2 regions of the Vibrio apostichopi genome follow, and region 1 is predicted to be linked to the other one. Evidence: predicted binding sites of a transcription regulator. Region 1 holds the regulator's gene; the other holds the start of a gene.
What was found. Region 1 encodes MetJ, which represses methionine synthesis genes. Its sites were predicted from a motif close to TTAGACNTNTANANGTCTAA; they were not measured.

Region 1 (10,593 bases):
TGCCGCTACATCAACTTCGATCTCTTTGTCGTCTAGCTTACCTTCGCGCAGTTTCTTGCGGAAAATCTGGCGGGTGTTTGAAGAGGTTGTTTCTTCTGTTGATTGCTCATTCTGACCCCAAGCATCGCGTGCTGGTGGTAGAAGGGCATCAAGAATGCGTTCTTCAGCTTGTTCTTCAGCGCGGTATTGTACTTTTTCCATCGCTTGCTGGTGCGTCATCTTGATCGCAACGTCCGTTAGGTCACGGATGATGGTTTCTACTTCTTTACCTACGTAGCCCACTTCAGTGAACTTAGTCGCTTCTACCTTGATGAACGGCGCATTCGCCAGTTTCGCTAGGCGGCGAGCAATTTCAGTTTTACCCACACCGGTTGGGCCGATCATCAAAATGTTCTTTGGTGATACTTCAACACGCAAGCTTTCTTCAAGCTGCATACGGCGCCAGCGGTTACGCAGTGCAATAGCAACTGAACGCTTAGCGTTGTCTTGGCCGATAATGTGGCGATTGAGTTCGTGAACGATTTCGCGAGGAGTCATCTCAGACATGGTTTTTCCTTAATTCTTTAATCACTGTTGAATACAACGTTATTGATGGAAGCGGTCGCTACTCTGGCTTTGGCAGCTCAACGGTGCTCTCTAGTTCTTCAATAGTGTGGTGATGGTTGGTGAATACGCAGATATCGCCAGCAATGTTCAGCGACTTTTCTGCAATTTCACGCGCATCTAAATCTGTATTTTCTAATAGTGCAGTAGCCGCTGCTTGAGCGAAGTTACCGCCTGAACCGATAGCAATCAGATCGTTCTCTGGTTGAACTACGTCACCGTTACCAGTGATGATCAATGAAGCGGTTTCATCCGCGACTGCTAGCAGTGCTTCTAATTTACGTAGAGCACGATCGCTACGCCAATCCTTCGCAAGCTCAACGGCAGCTTTGGTTAGGTGGCCTTGGTGCATTTGCAGCTTGCTTTCAAATTTTTCGAATAGCGTGAAAGCATCAGCCGTACCGCCAGCAAAACCAGCCAGTACTTTGTTGTTGTATAGGCGACGTACTTTACGGGCATTGCCCTTCATTACGGTATTGCCTAGAGATACTTGTCCATCACCCGCGATGACGACTTTATTATTACGACGTACAGATACAATGGTAGTCACGAGTAGGGCCTCTTAATATTTCTTATCTTTGGGTATAAAAAGTATATGAGGATGGTGCTCGGATAATTCAAGGAAGGTCGAGTGATGTCGCGCAACTTATCGACGGAAGTTGTAAGGAAATTTGGTTAAAGGGCGAGGAGGCAAAAGAAAACCTCCACAATGGGAGGCTTTCGGAGTTTGGTTTTCGGCTTTTGCTTAGATTAAGACTGCGACTATCGCAAAATCTAAACCTAATTCTATTCGGTGTCTTTCCAAATAGCGCAAGGTTCGATTTTTGCTCGCTGTAGTTTGTGGCGATCGCGCTCGGCGTCACGCTTAAACTTGTATGGCCCTAGAACCACACGGTACCAGCTACTACCGTCTTTCTTACGGATTTCACTCGAGATACCTTGGAAAGCAATATCCAATTTACGCGCATCTGCCTGAGAAGCGGTTTTGTAAGCGCCACACTGCATGATGTAAGGGATCTTAGAGATCTCTTGCTCTTTGGCTTTAACTTCAATCTCACGACTTGGCAGCGTTTCAACGTAGTCCCACTTCTCTTCTGGAGGCGGTGGAATCACTTTCGCTGGTTTTGGCTTAGGTTTCGGCTTGCTCACCTCAGGCACTGGTGTTGGCGGCTCAGGATCGTTACTCAATAAGTAAAGTCCGTAACCAAAACCACCGGCAAGGAGGATCGCCAAAAGACCACTGCGCCAAGGTTTACGGCGAGGGGCTTGTTTCTTGGTCGGTTTTTTCGTGCCACGACCGCGCTTTACATAATCTCTATTAGCCACAAGACAATTCAATAGTTGATAGTTCTGCTCTCATGGTAATCCAGATTGCGCGAGGATAATAGTGCAGAAATGGAAGCGGCACATCAAAATGTGCCGCAGGTTTGTATGGGTATTTATCTTGCTTAAATGCGAGGTGGTGCTGTACTGCCACGAACCACGAGTTTAGCTTCAAGTAGGCGTGAACCTGCTTGAACATCGTTACCTTTAAGTAGGTCGAGCATCATCAACATCGCTTGGCGTCCAATTTCGTAACGAGGTTGAGAAATCGTCGTTAGCGGTGGATCGCAGTATTGAGCGAATTGGATGTCATCGAAGCCAACAATCGATAGGTCTTGAGGAACACGTAAACCTAACTTCTTCGCTTCTTGAATCGCACCAATTGCCATCGCATCGTTGTGACAGAAAATTGCAGTTGGTTGCTCTGGAAGTGCTAATAATTGACGAACCGCTTGTGCGCCAGCTTCAAAGGTGAAATCGCCCACAGTGCTGTAAGCTGGGTTCATTGATACTCCAGCGCGGCGCAGTGCTTGTTGGTAACCTTGTTGGCGGAACTTACACAGGGTTGCAGTGGTTGGCCCAGAGATTTGAGCAATGCGCTTATGACCTAATTGAGCTAGGTAGTTCACGGCTTCAAATGCAGAGGTCAGGTTGTCGATGTGAACCGTTGGTAATTCAAGCTCGGGTGCAAATTCACACGCCATAACCATAGGTGGTAGATTTTTTTGTTCAGGCTTGCTGACATCAAATGGATGATCGGTGCCTAACAGCAGCATGCCATCAGCTTGTTTGGTGAAGACTAAGTTAACAAATGATGATTCGCGCTTCTTCTGTTGACCACTGTCGCCAAGCAGGACTAGGTAATCATTTTCTACTGCAGCATCTTCGATACCACGGATGATCTCAGCGAAATAAGGGTCACAGATATCAGGAACAATAGTGATGATGGTTTTTGATTCGTTGCGACGTAAGTTTCGAGCTAATGTATTGGGTGAGTATCCAGCTTCAAGTACTGCTGTTTCTACTCGTTTTCGAGTTGAAACTGAGACTTTCTCAGGGTTCATCAATGCACGTGATACCGTTGCGGTTGAGACGCCTGCTAGCTGGGCAACATCCTTCATTGTCGCCATAAATTAAACCCTCTTTTAAGTTCCTTTGCTGCCTAAGTATCTAAGGCGTGAATAATTAATACAATCGGATAGATATTGTGAAAGTGTTGCTAACACTTTTTTTATTGCAATATTTTATTCGTTTCATCCGTGTAAAGTTACGGCTAGATTAACAAAAATCACATGACTAGTGTGAAGTTGCTCACGAGAAATATGAAATATTTGTGAACAAACTTATCATTAGTTTTAACCCGAGTGGGTTTAGCTCAGATCTTGCGGCTCAATATCGAGTGACCAACGGACTTTTTTCGCAGCGGGTAACATATTAATTGCCGGCTTCGCACTCATTAATAGCTTTTGCATCAATGAACGAGTCTGTGTTTGCAAGATCAGCTGCCAGCGAGATTTACCTGCTCGTTTTGCCAATGGCGCAGGGGTTGGGCCGAGCACCATGCAATATTGGTCAAACAGTGGATGTGATTCCAATGTGTGACGAACTTGACGCAAGAACTCTTCCACCAAGCGTGTGTCGTTCGCTTCTGCTCTAAACAGAGTCATGAAGGTATAAGGCGGCAACATCGTTTGTTTGCGTTCAGCCAGAGCTGTCTGGGCAAAGTGGTTATAGTCTTTGTGCAGCAGTGCTTGTAGCAAGCCATGTTCTGGATGGTGAGTTTGTAAGATTACCTCACCTGGCTTACTGGCACGTCCTGCTCGACCTGCAACTTGAGTGAACAACTGAGCCAGTCTTTCAGAGGCGCGGAAGTCACTACTATATAAAGAGGCATCAACGTCCAATAACGCCACAAGTGTCACGTCAGGGAAGTGGTGACCTTTAGCAAGCATCTGTGTGCCGATCAGTATTTGGTATTCACCCTTACGAATCGACTCTAATGCGCTTTCTAGGCTGCCCTTACGGCGGGTGCTATCGCGGTCAATACGAATGGTTTTGTATTCAGGGAACAGTTGACCAAGTTGCGTTTCAAGTTGTTCAGTGCCGACACCCACCGTTACCAAGTTAGCTGAACCACAACCTTGGCAATTGTGCACGATATGCTGCTGCGAGCCGCAATGGTGGCAGCGCATTTCATTGCTGTACTGGTGATAGGTGTAGTAAGCATCACAGCGCTTACATTCGGCTGTCCAACCACAATCGTGACACATCAATGCGGGGGAGAAACCACGGCGATTGAGAAACAACATCACCTGGTTGCCCGCTTTTAAGTGTCTTTGCATCTCTGCAATTAACGATGCAGATAAACCACTTTCCAGATATTCACCCTTAACATCCAACACTTTATTGGTGGTCGGCAGTGCGACACCTGCTCGTGAGGTGAGGGTGAGGTAGCTGTATTTACCTATCTGGGCGTTGTGCAGCGTTTCAAAAGCCGGTGTGGCTGAACCTAGAACCACCGGGATTTGCGCCTTATGAGCACGCATGATGGCAACATCACGAGCGTGGTAGCGCAGGCTATCTTGCTGCTTATAAGAGGCGTCGTGCTCTTCATCGACAATGATAATGCCCAAATCAGCAAACGGCGTGAACAGAGCCGAGCGCGTACCAATCACGATGCCAGCTATCTTATCGCGGGCTGATAGCCATGCATTGAGTCGCTCAGAATCGTTTAATCCAGAGTGGATAACCTCAACAGGCACATTAAAGCGTCGCTTAAAGCGGTTAATCGTTTGTGGAGTCAGGCCAATCTCAGGTACCAAGACTAACGCTTGCTTGCCTTGGTCGAGAATCGGTTTGATCATATTTAGGTAGACCTCGGTCTTACCTGAACCAGTGACACCCTCTAGCAAGAAGCACCCAAAATCGGTTTGGCTATTTACTGTCGCAATCGCGATGGCTTGCTCTGCATTGAGTTTAGGCTTGTCTTGGTCGTTTTCGAGTTCAACTGGCCATGGTTTACGCTTCGGCTTTTTCTCTACCGACTCAATCCAGCCTTTTTCTTCCAATGTCTTAAGTACCGCGCTGCCCACCTCTTCATCGATGAACTCTTGATGAGGAACCGCGCCGTGTTCAAGCATGTGCATTACTTTGGCTTGTTTGACCGCGCGACCAAAGCCTTGCATCAGTTGATCTCTACCTGATGGGGTCAGTTGCCATTCGACAAGCGTTGCGAAATCGGCCGCTTTGCCTTTTCGTAAAGCGCTTGGCAGAGCGTTAGCTAAGGTTTCACCCAGTGGGTACTGATAGAACTGACTGCACCATACCAAGAGTGAGTAGACCGATTCAGGCCAAACGGGTTGGTTATCTAATAAGGCTTTAATTGGCTTGAGCTTGTCGAGATCGAATTCTGATTCGTTAACCAGAGCCGTCACGATACCGGTTAAGGTTTGTCGTCCAAAAGGCACAGAGACTCGACCACCAATAATCGGAAATAGGTGGCTAGGAATCTTGTAATCGAACTGCTTGTCGAGTGGAACAGGCAGTGCCACACGGGCAATCATTGGACGCATAAAGGGACGGCTTTATCTGAGTTGACGAGAGCGAACAGTCTAATGGATAAGGGCGTTAAATTCGAGGAGCAGTTTAGATGACAGAGCTTACTTGAGGCTTGAATGCTACTGGAGCCATAAAATAACGCTTAATAGAGGGTTTAAGGACTGTGTTGGTGAAAAATGTATCAAATCAGTTGATCCTACCTCACAGATTCATTACTATACTGCGCCTTAAAGGTATGGCTTTATCGCTTTTTAGTGATGCTGCGGTGTCTTTATTTTATTTTTTAACAACGTGTGGTGTCCGGCTTAGAATCGGATGGCGACACGGCCTAATTGAGGTTATCCCATGAAAGCTGGAATCCACCCAGAATACAAAGCAGTAACAGCAACTTGTTCTTGCGGCAACACATTCGAATTCAACTCTACTCTAGGTAAAGATGGTATTCACCTAGACGTATGTGACAAATGTCACCCATTCTACACTGGTAAGCAACGTATCGTAGATACAGGCGGCCGTGTAGATCGCTTTAACAAGCGTTTCGGTGCTCTTTCTAGCAAGAAGTAATTCTCGCTATTTAGACATGAAAAAGGACACTTCGGTGTCCTTTTTTGTTGCCTGACATTTGAGACAACCCTGACTTTTGCAATGCTCTCCGCTTATGTCGACGACAGACTGTCGATTTGAGTTTGGCTCCATCACTTTCCCCCTAATCACTCTTCCCTAGAAATCCGCTCGAAAGTTCAACAAGCGATAGTAATTTCAACTGCTCACTGGTCTTATTAGTAGTGAAATCTCGTTTTTTAATGAGACAGAGGCTTTAACCACCTAGGAACTTTGAAGTACATCTATTAACATGAACAAGATCCCCCAAATAATAATATCCTAGGAACCTACACCTATGTCTGAAGACAGCCGCCAAGACCAATCCTCTCAAGAATTATCGCCTCAAGAACGATTCCGTCAGCAAGCTCTTGATTATCATGAGTTCCCAATTCCAGGCAAAATTGCCGTAGCACTGACGAAGCCTGCAAACTCTGCAGAAGATCTAGCACTTGCATACAGCCCAGGCGTGGCTGAGCCTGTTCGCGAGATCGCACAGAACGTTGATAACGTCTATAAATACACAGGTAAGGGCAACATGGTTGCTGTTATCTCTAACGGTACTGCGATTCTTGGCCTAGGTAACCTTGGTCCTATTGCTTCTAAACCTGTAATGGAAGGTAAAGCGCTACTGTTTAAGCGTTTTGCTGGTTTAGATTCTATCGATATTGAAGTAAAACACCGCACAATCGATGAGTTCGTTGATACGGTTGCGAATATCGCAGATACATTCGGTGGTATTAACCTAGAAGACATCAAAGCACCAGATTGTTTTGAGATTGAACGTCGCCTGATTGAGCGTTGTGATGTACCTGTATTCCACGATGACCAACACGGTACTGCGATTGTAACGGCAGCGGGTATGCTGAACGCGATTGAGCTTCAAGGTAAGAAACTGGAAGAGTGTAAGATCGTTTGTTTAGGTGCTGGCGCAGCGGCTGTAGCATGTATGGAGCTACTGATTAAGTGTGGCGCTCAGCGTGAGAAGATCTACATGCTTGACCGTAAAGGTGTGATCCACACTCGTCGTGATGACCTAAACGAATACAAAGAGCTGTTCGCAAATAACACTGACAAGCGCACGCTTGAAGATGTTATCGAAGGCGCTGACCTGTTCTTGGGTGTATCGGGTCCTAATTTGCTACCAGCTGAAGCACTAACGTTGATGGCTGATAAGCCTGTTGTGTTTGCATGTTCAAACCCAGATCCAGAGATCAAGCCTGAGCTTGCTCATGAAGTTCGTTCTGACCTGATTATGGGTACTGGCCGCAGTGATTACCCTAACCAAGTAAACAACGTACTTTGTTTCCCATTCATTTTCCGTGGTGCGCTAGATGTGCGTGCGAGCGAAATCAATGACGAAATGAAATTGGCTGCTGTTAAAGCGATTCGTGAACTGGCGAAAGAAGAAGTTCCGGCTGAAGTACTGGCTGCTGCGGGTGAAACTGCATTGGAGTTCGGTAAAGGTTACATCATTCCTAAGCCAATGGACCCACGTCTACTTCCTCGCGTAGCAAAAGCTGTAGCGGAAGCGGCGGTTGAGTCTGGCGTTGCTCGTATTGAGATGCCTGCTAACTATATGGCTTAATAGCTTGTTATAGCTTGTTCGCGACTGCTCTATTGAGCGAAAAGAATAATAAAAAACCGACCCATTAGGAGTCGGTTTTTTTATGTCTATCATTCACTGCGCAGTCATAGAGGGCGTAGTGGTTGATGTTACAAATAGGGTTCAGTTATCGCGAATCAATATTGAAGGCAGTGACTGAGTTATTGTTATTCTTCGTCAAACGCTTCGAACTCGATACCCATCTCTGTCATCAGTTTTTTCACTTCAGTCGGAATATCGTCTGGACGGTCTTTACGAAGGTCTTCATCCGTTGGTAGTGGTTGGCCTGTGTACGCATGTAGAAAGGCTTCGCACAGTAGCTCACTGTTTGTTGCATGGCGTAGGTTATTAATCTGGCGGCGAGTGCGCTCGTCAGTAAGAACCTTTAACACTTTTAGAGGGATAGAAACTGTAATTTTCTTTACTTGTTCGCTTTTCTTTCCATGCTCAGCATATGGGCTTATGTATTCACCATTCCAGTCGGCCATTGCGTACCTTCATCACTTTAGTTGTTAGAATAAATTAATAGTGGTGATTTTAGCGGGATTTACTGCCATAAGCAAAGACATATGGACGTCTAGAAGTGTTGACGTCTCACGTTTATGAAAGTAAAGTGAATAACATATATCTAACACAGCCGCAAAATGCCGACAAGCAGCTGTGATTCTCAGACGCAAAACTTGTAAGGAAGCACCTATGAGCAGCCGGAAGCCAGCAACCATCGCAGTACGTACTGGTATCGAGTCAGACACGCAACACCATGCCGTTGTCCCACCTATTTATCTTTCGACTAACTATGGGTTTCCCGCTTTTGGTGAAGTGCCAAAGTATGATTATACCCGTTCTGGTAACCCAAACCGTGGTTTATTAGAAACGGCACTGTTCGAGCTTGAATCGGGCAAAGGCGCAGTTGTTACTAACTGCGGTACTTCGGCGCTTAACTTATGGGTTTCGGCTTTCTTAGGTGGCGATGATCTTATTATTGCACCGCACGACTGCTACGGCGGCACTTACCGTCTGTTTAACACACGCTCACTCAAAGGTGACTTCAAAGTTCTGTTTGTTGATCAATCGGATCAAGCAGCGCTGGATGCGGCGATCGCGCTTAAGCCAAAGTTGATCTTAATTGAAACACCATCGAACCCATTGGTTCGTGTGGTTGATATTGCAGAAACTTGCCGCAAAGCGAAAGAAGTGGGTGCACTGGTTGCTGTCGACAACACGTTTTTGACACCTGTGTTCCAAAAGCCTTTAGAGCTGGGTGCTGATTTTGTTATCCACTCAACCACTAAATACATCAACGGACACTCGGATGTTATTGGTGGCGTTGTGGTCACCAAAACTGAAGAGCACGCTGAAGAGTTAGCATGGTGGGGCAACTGTATTGGTGCGACCGGCACACCATTTGATAGCTACATGACGCTACGTGGTATTCGTACGCTAGGTGCGCGTATGCGTGTTCACGAAGAGAGCTCACGTGAAATTCTGACGGCTCTGCAACAACAAGACCTGGTGGGTACGATTTACCACCCAAGCCTGCCTGAACATCCGGGTCACGAGATCGCCAAGAAACAGCAGTTGGGCTTTGGTTCCATGCTGAGCTTTGAGTTTGCGGGCTCTTTTGAAGCGCTTAAATATTTTGTCGATAAGTTAGAGCTATTTTCTTTGGCTGAATCACTGGGTGGTGTTGAAAGCTTGATTTGTCACCCTGCGTCGATGACTCACCGTGCGATGGGTGAAGAAGCATTGGCTGAAGCGGGTGTTTCTCAACAACTACTGCGCCTTTCTGTCGGCCTTGAAGATGCAGAAGACCTAATCGACGATCTCAAGCAAGCCTTCGAAAGAACACAAGGCTTTATCGCTGAAGGGGAGGGTTAATAATGGCAACCTTTCGCCAGCTACATAAATTTGGTGGCAGCAGTTTAGCGAACCCTGAATGTTATCAACGCGTGGTCAACATTCTTAGAGAATACTCATCAGCCACTGACTTGGTCGTGGTATCGGCAGCGGGTAAAACAACCAACCGTTTGATTGAGTTTGTTGAAGCGCTCGACAAAGATGGCCGTATTGCTCATGAATGCCTACAAACCCTTCGTCAGTTCCAGCTTGAACTGATTGAAGCATTACTTGAAGGCGAAGCCGCTTCTCAACTAACGGCAACCATCCAACAAGAATTTACCGCTTTGGGTGAGCTCACTGCTCCCTTGAGCGAAGCACAAAAAGCGCAAGTGCTTGGTCATGGTGAGGTTTGGTCTTCACGTTTGTTGGCGACGTTGTTGTGCCAGCATGACTTACAAGCGGTTGCTCAAGATGCGCGTGCCTTTTTACGTGCAGAAGCGGGTGCTCAACCTGAAGTTGACCGCGCACGCTCTTACCCTCTGATTAAAGAAGCCTTAGCGCAGCATGCCCATTGTCGCGTGGTGATTACGGGCTTTATGGCTCAAAACTGCGAAGGCGAAACGGTACTGCTCGGTCGTAACGGTTCGGATTACTCAGCAACTGTGATTGGTGCTCTAGCTGAAGTTGAACGTGTGACTATTTGGAGTGACGTGGCGGGTGTATACAGCGCAGATCCTCGTTTGGTTTCGGATGCGTGCTTACTGCCTCTGCTTCGCCTTGATGAAGCGAGTGAATTAGCTCGTTTAGCGGCTCCAGTGCTACACAGCCGAACGCTACAGCCTGTGGCTCAAAGTGCTATGGACTTAAGCTTACGCTGTAGCTATCAGCCGGAGGCGGGCTCTACACAGATAGAGCGTGTACTGGCATCGGGTCGTGGTGCAAAAATCATTACCTCTTTGGATGAAGTTCTTATCGTGCAACTGACTTTTGGTCACGGTCATGATTTCGATCGTCTAGAGAGTGAAGTCCTTGAAGGGCTTAAGCGCGCTCAATTAGAGCCGCTT
Region 2 (10,593 bases), 200 kb from region 1:
ATTGATATCGCAGTCGCGACCATGATGTTTGCCATTGCTGCAGTGCTTACCAATGGACTGATCGAGCAATACTGGTAATCACTTAAAGAACAGAGACTACCGACTAAGCCAGGCACACCGTAAGTAACTCATTAATATAATGAGTTACGTTAAAATAACTCGAATTTTATTGTTCAGTTCACTCAGCGCAGCTTCAAGGCTTGGTTCCGGTTGGCTCAAGTGACTTACTAAGGTCATGAAATAGCTATCCATAATCAATGGCATTTTTTCAGAAATAGATGCATCAACATTAACCGTTTGAAAGAGTGCCTGATCAAAGGTGCGATAATAGTCTAAATCCCAAATGACCTCTTTGAGTAACGCTCGACTTAACTCAACATTATCAAAATAATAGCGATAGTAGTGTTCAATCAGCGAGATACCGGCATCCACAGCACGTTTATCTTGCTCAGCAGCTAACACCTCCTGACCAATCTTTTCCAACTGCGATAGCATCCCTTCTCGAAGAATCATCAGCTTGGTTTCAAAATGACTAAACACCGTGCCATCTGCCACACCCGCGTGGCGAGCGATCTGGCGAGTTGTGGTGTTGTCATAACCATTCTCCCCAAACAACTCCCAAGCAGACGCTAAGATCTTCTGTTTCGTTATCTCTCTCTTACTCACGAAAATACACCCTTCTCAAATCAAGCTTGATCATACTCTTAGTGCTCTAATTTGACAAATTGAGCGCGCTCAATTATAAAAATGAGCGCGCTCATTTTATTTTGGAGATACGGACATGATGAATATATTAAACCGACTGGGACAAGTACTGATTTTTTTACCCACTATCTTTTGTTTCTCTTATCTACTTCGACCACTATTGATGATTATTCTTATCCCCGGTGGATTATGTCTACTGGCAATTTTAGGAGGCAAAGAAGTAAGAAAACCTTTATATGCAATGCTGAAAACATCGTTATGGCCGACGTCGAGTAAAACGCTAAATAAAGATATACAAAGAAAAGAAGCTAAACAGTGATAACAACGAACGAACAGGAGTAGTGATATTGAAGACAACAAAAAAGGCGGATAACCTAAGTTATCCGCCTTTCCTTATAAAAGCTTATAGCTATAAAAGCTAACTAGAAATTAAGCTTCTACTTTATTCATGTGTACATCCACTTGCGGGAATGGGATTTCGATACCTTCATTATCCAAGCCTTCTTTGATTGCTTGCATCAGGTCGAAGTAAACATTCCAGTACTCTGCAGTGCTAACCCATGGACGAACGACAAAATTAACTGAAGAATCCGCTAGTGTGTGAACACCAACTTGAACACCAGGCTCTTTCAGTACACGCTCATCAGATTCACAGATCTTAGTCAGCAGCGCTTTTGTCTTCTGAAGATCGGCGTTGTAAGAAACACCAATCATTAGATCAATACGACGCGTATCATGACGAGAGTAGTTCGTGATTGGGCTACCAATAACGCTACCGTTCGGCACTACTACCATCTTGTTGTCTGGCGTTGTTAGAACTGTTTGGAAGATTTGAATTGAATCAACCGAACCTGCTACACCACCAATTTCCACGTAGTCACCAGACTTGAATGGACGGAATGCAACGATAAGTACACCAGCTGCAAAGTTAGATAGTGAGCCTTGTAGCGCTAGACCTACCGCTAAACCAGCCGCACCAATAACAGCAACCACAGATGCAGTTTGAACGCCTAAACGACCAAGTGCAGCAATTAAAACAATAACAAACAATAAGTAACGAACTAAACCATGGACGAATTCCACAACTGCTCGATCCATTTTCTTCTTCTGAAGAACCTTAGACACGCTATTCGCTACTGCTTTAACAATAAGGTTACCAATAAATAGAATTATCAGTGCTGAGATAATGTTTACACCGTATTGAATAAACAGATCTGAGTTATTTGTTAACCACTGCTCTGCGTGAGACAAACCATCCACAAGTGGAGTCTCAATCGCTGTCGAACTATCAGCCATAATGTGCATCCTCTATATAATATGCTATGAGCTAAACTGCCTTAAGCCAAACTTACCCAACAACAAAACAAACCGTTTAATTTACGTTAAGTCGTTGTGTTAAAAGTAAATTAAAGCCAAGTCCTTTTTTATAAACTGAACCAAGTTCAGTTTTTCGGCACGATATCCTATCTTTGACAGATTGCAAAGTCATATTTATGTAAGCTTTTGAATTAATAAAACTTACCAATAAACACAAATACCGATAACTAAAAGACTACGAAATTTATTCACCGCACGCTAGGTTTTTCACATATTTAATACAAGTTTTTATCAGACATAAAAAAACCCGCTCAATGAGCGGGTTTTTAAAACTTAAAGAATACTTAATTCAAAGAATTACAGTACGTCTACAGCGTTAAGGTCAGCGAATGCTTTCTCAAGACGAGTAACCATTGAAGACTGACCAGCACGTAGCCATACGCGTGGATCGTAGAACTTCTTGTTTGGAGCAGCTTCACCAGTTGGGTTACCGATTTGACCTTGTAGGAAATCACGGTTCTCAGCTTCGTAAGTACGAACGCCATCCCATGAAGCCCACTGAGTATCAGTATCGATGTTCATTTTGATAACGCCGTAACCGATAGACTCTTGGATTTCAGCTTCTGAAGAACCTGAACCACCGTGGAATACGAAGTTAAGAGCGTCAGCTGCAATGCCAAACTTCTCAGCACAGTATGCTTGAGAGTCACGCAGGATAGTTGGAGTAAGTACAACGTTACCAGCTTGGTAAACACCGTGTACGTTACCGAAAGAAGCTGCGATAGTGAAACGTGGGCTAACTGCGTTTAGTTTCTCGTATGCGTAAGCAACATCTTCAGGAGAAGTGTAAAGCTCAGATGCGTCCATATCAGAGTTATCAACGCCGTCTTCTTCACCACCAGTACAACCAAGTTCGATCTCGATTGTCATGTTTAGTTTAGCCATGCGAGCTAGGTAAGCTGCACATGTTTCGATGTTCTCTTCTAGAGACTCTTCAGAAAGGTCTAGCATGTGAGAAGAGAATAGTGGCTTACCAGTTTGTGCGAAGAACTCTTCACCAGCGTCTAGTAGACCGTCGATCCATGGAAGAAGTTTCTTAGCAGCGTGGTCAGTATGAAGAATAACTGGAACACCGTAAGATTCAGCTACTGCGTGAACGTATTTTGCACCAGCTACAGCGCCAAGAATTTGTGCGCCTTGACCTTCAAGTTTAACGCCTTTACCAGCGAAGAAACCAGCACCGCCGTTAGAGAACTGAACAACAACTGGAGCTTTTGCTTTAGCAGCAGCTTCAAGAACAGCGTTGATAGTATCAGTGTTGATTACGTTTACTGCAGGAAGAGCAAATTTGTTTGCTTTTGCTACTTCAAATACTTTCTGTACGTCATCGCCAGAAATCACACCAGGTTTTACAAAATCGAAGATCTTAGACATGGAAATAGTCCTATTTATTCTATCGTTTTAAGATTAAAAAACTTAAGTTTAAAAATTTGCAATCGTTTGCTCACAACTTATGCCATTCTAGCAAAAAAGTGTGATATGCAGCAAACGTTAAAAGGCGAGATTCACATCTCGCCTTTCTAAATCAATTATGCTTTAGCACGCTCTTCAAGCATTGCTACTGCAGGAAGTACTTTACCTTCAACAAACTCAAGGAAAGCGCCGCCGCCAGTAGAGATGTAAGAAACATCTGCTTTGATACCGAACTTGTCGATAGCTGCTAGCGTGTCACCACCGCCTGCTACTGAGAAACCTTCAGAGTCAGCGATTGCCTTAGAAATGCCAGCAGTACCCGCTTCGAAGTTTTTGAATTCGAATACGCCTACAGGGCCGTTCCAAAGAATTGTTTTTGCGTTGCCGATGATTTCAGCTAGAGCTGCAGTTGAATCTGGGCCAAGGTCGAAGATCATGTCGTCGTCTTGAACTTCAGAAACGTGCTTGATTTCAGCTTCTGCGTTTTCGTCGAATGCTTTAGCACATGCAACGTCAGTCGCTACTGGGATAGCACACTCTTTCATTAGCTTCTTAGCAGTTTCAACTAGGTCAGCTTCGTATAGAGACTTACCTACGTTGTGGCCTTCAGCAGCGATGAACGTGTTCGCAATACCACCACCAACAACAAGTTGGTCAGCGATTTTAGAAAGAGATTCTAGAACAGTTAGTTTAGTAGAAACTTTAGAACCACCAACGATAGCCACTAGTGGGCGAGCTGGGTTGTCCATTGCTTTACCAAGAGCTTCAAGCTCAGCAGCTAGAAGAGGACCAGCACATGCTACAGGAGCGTAAGTACCAACGCCGTGTGTAGAAGCTTGAGCACGGTGAGCTGTACCGAATGCGTCCATCACGAAGATGTCACATAGTGCAGCGTATTGCTTAGAAAGTGCTTCTTCGTTCTTCTTCTCGCCTTTGTTAAAGCGAACGTTTTCAAGAACAGTTAGTTCGCCAGCGTTTAGCTCTAGGCCATTTACGTAATCTTTCGCTAGCTTAACTTCGCAGTCTAGTGCGTCGTTTAGGTAGTTAACTACAGGAGCTAGAGAGAACTCTTCGTTGTATTCGCCTTCAGTAGGACGACCAAGGTGAGAAGTAACCATAACTTTTGCGCCAGCTTCTAGGCAAAGTTTGATAGTTGGTAGAGATGCTAGGATACGTGCATCTGAAGTTACTTTACCGTCTTTTACTGGTACGTTTAGGTCAGCACGGATAAATACGCGTTTACCTGCAAGTTCCAGGTCAGTCATCTTGATCACAGACATGATTTGTCCTCTCAAATTTAAATAAAAATAAAGTTTTGGAAACTCAGCAACCCTGCTAAGCCTATAAATTATTCAACTGGTAATTCTTTAACTACTAGTAATATGTGGACACTTAGCATTTAATTCAAGCTAAAAAATAAATAATCCACACATTTGCTTCTAGGTCTTACTTCTTGCCTTCAGAAGCTTCCATTGCAAGAACCGTATCCAGCATTCGGTTTGCAAAGCCCCATTCATTGTCGCACCACACCAGCATTTTGACTAAGTGGCCGTTGCTCACTCGAGTTTGTGAACCATCAACAATTGCGCTATGGGGATCGTGATTAAAATCGATGGAAACGAGCGGCGCTTCAGTATAGTCAACTATATTGTGTAATGTACACTGGGATGCATTAACAATGGTTTGATTTACGTCATTAACTTTCACATTTGCATTAATTGTGACACTTAAATCCATCGCAGTGACGTTTACCGTTGGCACACGCACAGATATCGCTTCAAATTTGTTAGAAAATTTCGGGAAGATTCTTTCAATACCTTTATGCAACTTGGTATCAACAGGAATGATTGATTGGCTTGCTGCTCGAGTTCGACGTAGGTCGCTGTGGTACGCATCGATCACTTGCTGGTCATTCATAGAAGAGTGAATGGTCGTAATCGTACCGGACTCAATACCAAAGGCATCATCAAGCACCTTGATGATAGGGACAATACAGTTAGTCGTGCATGAACCGTTGGAAACGATTCGATGGTCAGCTGTGATAGTGTCGTGATTCACACCGTAAATAATGGTGTTATCCAGATCGTTAGCACCAGGATGTGAAAACAGCACCTTTTTCGCCCCAGCAGCAATGTGCGCTAGGCCGTCATCACGGCAACCGTAAACGCCAGTACAATCAAGGACGATATCCACTTCTAGGTCACGCCAAGGCAACAACTCAATATCAGCAAGATGTAAGATACGAATAGTATCGAACTCTCCTTTATCTTCAGCACCAATACCATGATGAACATAGATGTGCTCTTGATCGTTAGAGATTTTCTTGCCGAAGCGGCCGTGACTGGTGTCGTATTGCAATAGGTGAGCCATAGCGTCAGGCTGAGCAAGCTCATTGACAGCTACTACTTTGATTTGTTGGCTTTTGCCACTTTCATAGACAGCGCGCAATACATTACGCCCTATTCGTCCAAATCCGTTTATCGCGACTTTTAGCATAGTTCCGTACATCTAACCAAAATTTCGTGCAACAGATGATAACTGAATCCTACCTAAAAGGCATTACTTGAATAACTCAGCCTACTTAGGACAGATTGATCTGCTGCGTATAAAGATGAGTCTAGGAGAAAACAAATCCTAGATACAAAAAAACCGAGCTCAGCGCTCGGTTTTTCTTTCACTTCACTGTTAGCACAAGGCCATCAGTTAATGATTAAGCAAGAAGTTCTTTCGCTGTGTTTACTACGTTTTCAGTAGTGAAACCGAACATCTTGAATAGCTCGCCTGCTGGTGCAGATTCGCCGAACGTTGTCATACCGATGATCTTGCCACCGAAACCAACGTACTTGTACCAGAAGTCAGCGATGCCAGCTTCTACAGCAATACGTACTGTTACGTCAGCTGGAAGTACAGACTCACGGTATTCAGCGTCTTGCTTATCAAACGCGTCAGTTGCAGGCATCGATACTACGCGTACTTTCTTGCCTTCAGCTGTTAGTTCAGCAGCAGCGCTAACCGCTAGTTCAACTTCAGAACCCGTCGCGATAAGGATAAGCTCTGGTTTGCCTTCGCAATCTTTCAGGGTGTAACCACCCTTAGCGATGTTTGCCACTTGCTCTGCATCACGATCTTGTTGTGCAAGGTTTTGACGAGAGAAGATAAGTGCAGAAGGACCATCTTTGCGTTCGATTGCCAGTTTCCAAGCAACAGCAGACTCAACTTGGTCACATGGACGCCATGTGCTCATGTTTGGGGTCAGACGTAGAGAAGCGATCTGCTCAACCGGTTGGTGAGTCGGACCATCTTCGCCTAGGCCGATAGAATCGTGCGTGTAAACTTGGATGTTCTGAATTTTCATCAGAGCAGCCATACGCATTGCGTTACGCGCGTATTCCATGAACATTAGGAACGTTGCGCCGTATGGTACGAAACCACCGTGCAGAGCGATACCGTTCATGATAGCCGTCATACCGAATTCACGTACACCGTAGTGGATGTAGTTACCAGAGAAGTCATTTGCTTCAAGAGACTTAGAACCAGACCACATAGTCAGGTTAGAAGGCGCAAGGTCAGCAGAACCGCCCATGAATTCAGGTAGCATAGCACCGAACGCTTCTAGAGCATTTTGAGATGCTTTACGTGATGCGATGTTTGCAGGGTTAGCTTGAAGATCAGCAATGATTGCGTTTGCTTTCTCTTCCCACTCAGCTGGAAGTTCGCCGTTAGTACGACGTTTAAACTCTGCTGCTAGCTCTGGGTGAGCGGCTGCGTATGCGTCAAACTTAGCATTCCAAGCCGCTTCTTTCGCTGCGCCCGCTTCTTTCGCATTCCACTCAGCTGCAATATCAGCTGGGATTTCGAAAGGACCGTGTTCCCAACCAAGTGCCGCTTTAGTTGCTGTGATTTCATCAGCGCCTAGTGGAGCACCATGACAGTCGTGCGTACCCGCTTTGTTTGGAGAACCAAAACCGATGATAGTTTTAGTACAGATAAGTGTTGGACGAGGATCCGCTTTAGCCGCTTCAATAGCAGCATTGATAGCGTCAGCGTCATGACCATCAACCGCTGGAATTACATGCCAGCCGTAAGCTTCAAAACGCTTAGGTGTATCGTCAGAGAACCAACCTTCAACTTCGCCATCGATAGAGATGCCGTTGTCATCCCAGAAAGCAACCAACTTACCAAGACCTAGCGTACCCGCTAGAGAACATGCTTCGTGAGAGATACCTTCCATCAGACAACCATCACCCATGAATGCATAAGTGAAGTGATCGACGATGTCGTGGCCTTCTTTGTTGAACTGTGCAGCCAATGCTTTCTCAGCCATCGCCATACCAACAGCGTTAGTGATGCCTTGACCTAGAGGACCAGTAGTCGTTTCGATACCAGGAGCGTAACCGTACTCTGGGTGACCAGGAGTCTTAGAGTGCAGTTGACGGAAGTTCTTAAGGTCTTCAATTGAAAGCTCGTAACCTGCAAGATGAAGCAGAGAGTAAATCAACATTGAACCATGGCCGTTAGACAGAATAAAACGGTCGCGGTCAGCCCACTCTGGGTTTGCTGGGTTGTGGTTCAAGTGACCACGCCAAAGAACTTCAGCGATGTCAGCCATACCCATAGGTGCGCCAGGGTGGCCTGAATTTGCTTGTTGAACGCCATCCATGCTAAGTGCGCGAATTGCATTGGCTAGATCTTTACGAGAAGGCATGTCTGCTCCTGAGTACATAAGCGATTTAAAAAAGAGATTGATGCTAAAATTTTCATTTTTATTAGCGCGGGTATTCTCTCAAACGACTTTAGCGACTGCAAACGTTTTACTGGCATTTTAACGGTCATTTTTCGCAATTTTCGAACATTTACATCACTTAGGAATGCCTTATCTCGACCGATACGCAAACGTTTAGTTATGACATATCATAAAAAAGAGCTTGTAATTCGACCGCTGGAATTTAGAATAGCCGTCTAGATGTAGAAACACCTACAAAATATACTGTATTTAATGGCGGCGCTTCCTAGCTTGCGACGCCTGAAATTATTTGCATTTAACTATTTGCAACTAAAAACTAAACTAAAAGTGGAGCTCTCATGGCTAAGCACCTATTCACTTCTGAATCTGTTTCAGAAGGCCATCCAGATAAAATTGCAGACCAAATCTCTGATGCTGTTCTTGATGCCATCTTGGAACAAGATCCAAAAGCACGTGTTGCTTGTGAGACTTACGTAAAAACCGGCATGGTTATGGTTGGCGGTGAAGTAACAACGTCTGCATGGGTTGATATCGAAGAAATCACTCGTGAAACAGTTCGTGAAATTGGTTACGTTCATTCTGATATGGGCTTTGACGCTGACTCTTGTGCTGTACTAAACACAATTGGTAAGCAGTCTCCAGACATCAACCAAGGTGTTGATAAAGCTGATCCTAAAGATCAAGGCGCAGGCGACCAAGGTATCATGTTTGGTTACGCGACTAACGAAACACCAATCCTAATGCCAGCTCCAATTACTTACTCTCACCTTCTTGTTAAGAAGCAAGCTGAAGTACGTAAGAGCGGCAAACTTGACTTCCTTCGCCCAGATGCGAAATCTCAAGTTACGTTCCAATACGACCAAGGTAAGATCGTTGGTATCGATGCTGTTGTTCTTTCGACTCAACACTGTGATTCAGTAACAACACCTGACCTACGTGAAGCGGTAATGGAAGAGATCATCAAGCCAGTACTTCCTTCAGAGTGGATCAACAAAGACACTAACTTCTTCATCAACCCAACAGGCCGTTTTGTAATCGGTGGCCCAATGGGTGACTGTGGTCTAACTGGTCGTAAGATCATCGTTGATACCTACGGCGGCGCAGCTCGTCACGGTGGCGGTGCATTCTCTGGTAAAGATCCATCAAAAGTTGACCGTTCTGCAGCTTACGCAGCTCGTTACGTTGCGAAAAACATCGTTGCTGCTGGCATGGCTGACCGTTGTGAGATTCAACTGTCTTACGCTATCGGTGTTGCAGATCCAACATCTATCATGGTTGAAACGTTTGGTACTGAGAAAGTAGCTCACGAAATCATCATTGAAGCCGTTCGTCAAAACTTCGACCTACGTCCATACGGTCTTCAAGAGATGCTGAACCTTCTTCAACCTATCTACAAGCAGACTGCAGCATACGGTCACTTCGGTCGTGAAGAGTTCCCTTGGGAAGCGACTGACAAAGCAGCAATGCTTGCAGACTTTGCTGGCCTAAAATAATTTAGCCAAAGCAAATCACTTCTTTAAAGCCCTTACTTGTTAGTAAGGGCTTTATTTTTATGTACTTACCTCTCCCACGCTAATCTATCCACCTTTCAAAAGACGCCTTTACCGTTAACCACTTAGTATAAAAACCCGCCGATAATTTGTGTTTTCGAACACTACTGACAATAGTTAAGGTAACTCCTAGGCGATCAAGCTCACATTTAACTCAAAGTAATTCAGTCTGATAGCTCTCGTTAAATGCACGCTAGAACAATAACTGGGACGAAAAAGAGCAATTTAGCTCAACACCATAACTCTCACAAAAGCCACACCGATGAGCCTTATGGAACTATAACTAGGACGTTATTTAACTAGGGGGATATATGCCTCGTACTGTACACCCATCCGAACTGAACGATAAGAAACACAAGGTCAGCGATCAGGATTACGCTCGCACCATTCCTTGTAACCAAGTAAGCATATCCGCCCCTTTCCATTGGTTATCGCTTGCACTACATGACTTAGTGAGAATGCCAATAATCAGCGCATTTTACGGATTGTGCTTCATGGCCGCGGCCATCGCCATCGTGCAACTAGTGCAATGGCAAGGAACACACCTAGTCGTCATGCCAAGCTTGATAGTCTATATGTTGATAGGACCATTCCTTGCTTTGGGTTTATACGATGCGAGCTGGGAAAGAGAGAAAGGACATTCACCAAGTTTGTTCCACTCAATGAAGGCGATTACTCGCAACTCCACGCACCAATGGGCTTTTGCGATTGTGTTGATGGTGGCAATGATATTTTGGATGAGGATTGCTGCGTTATTGCATGCACTCTACCCTTCCGTACAAGGCGCACCATTAAGCGAGTTTG

Region 2: a site for MetJ is predicted at 8,447-8,466, ahead of metK (methionine adenosyltransferase). Genes of this name have one in related genera too.

What each region holds. Positions count from the first base shown of each region.
Region 1 covers NZ_AP028067.1:3,499,115-3,509,707, reverse strand. Annotated here, with positions in the region: gene hslU (ATP-dependent protease ATPase subunit HslU) at 1-546, opposite strand, end outside; gene hslV (ATP-dependent protease subunit HslV) at 605-1,153, opposite strand; gene QUF19_RS15760 (SPOR domain-containing protein) at 1,390-1,929, opposite strand; gene cytR (DNA-binding transcriptional regulator CytR) at 2,052-3,056, opposite strand; gene priA (primosomal protein N') at 3,297-5,498, opposite strand; gene rpmE (50S ribosomal protein L31) at 5,830-6,048, shown strand; gene QUF19_RS15740 (malic enzyme-like NAD(P)-binding protein) at 6,383-7,672, shown strand; gene metJ (met regulon transcriptional regulator MetJ) at 7,858-8,178, opposite strand; gene QUF19_RS15730 (O-succinylhomoserine (thiol)-lyase) at 8,387-9,568, shown strand; gene QUF19_RS15725 (bifunctional aspartate kinase/homoserine dehydrogenase II) at 9,571-10,593, shown strand, end outside.
Region 2 covers NZ_AP028067.1:3,300,122-3,310,714, forward strand. Annotated here, with positions in the region: gene QUF19_RS14640 (LysE/ArgO family amino acid transporter) at 1-78, shown strand, start outside; gene QUF19_RS14645 (TetR/AcrR family transcriptional regulator) at 145-666, opposite strand; gene mscS (small-conductance mechanosensitive channel MscS) at 1,135-2,001, opposite strand; gene fbaA (class II fructose-bisphosphate aldolase) at 2,380-3,456, opposite strand; gene QUF19_RS14660 (phosphoglycerate kinase) at 3,612-4,775, opposite strand; gene epd (erythrose-4-phosphate dehydrogenase) at 4,942-5,991, opposite strand; gene tkt (transketolase) at 6,206-8,200, opposite strand; gene metK (methionine adenosyltransferase) at 8,578-9,732, shown strand; gene QUF19_RS14680 (DUF2189 domain-containing protein) at 10,101-10,593, shown strand, end outside.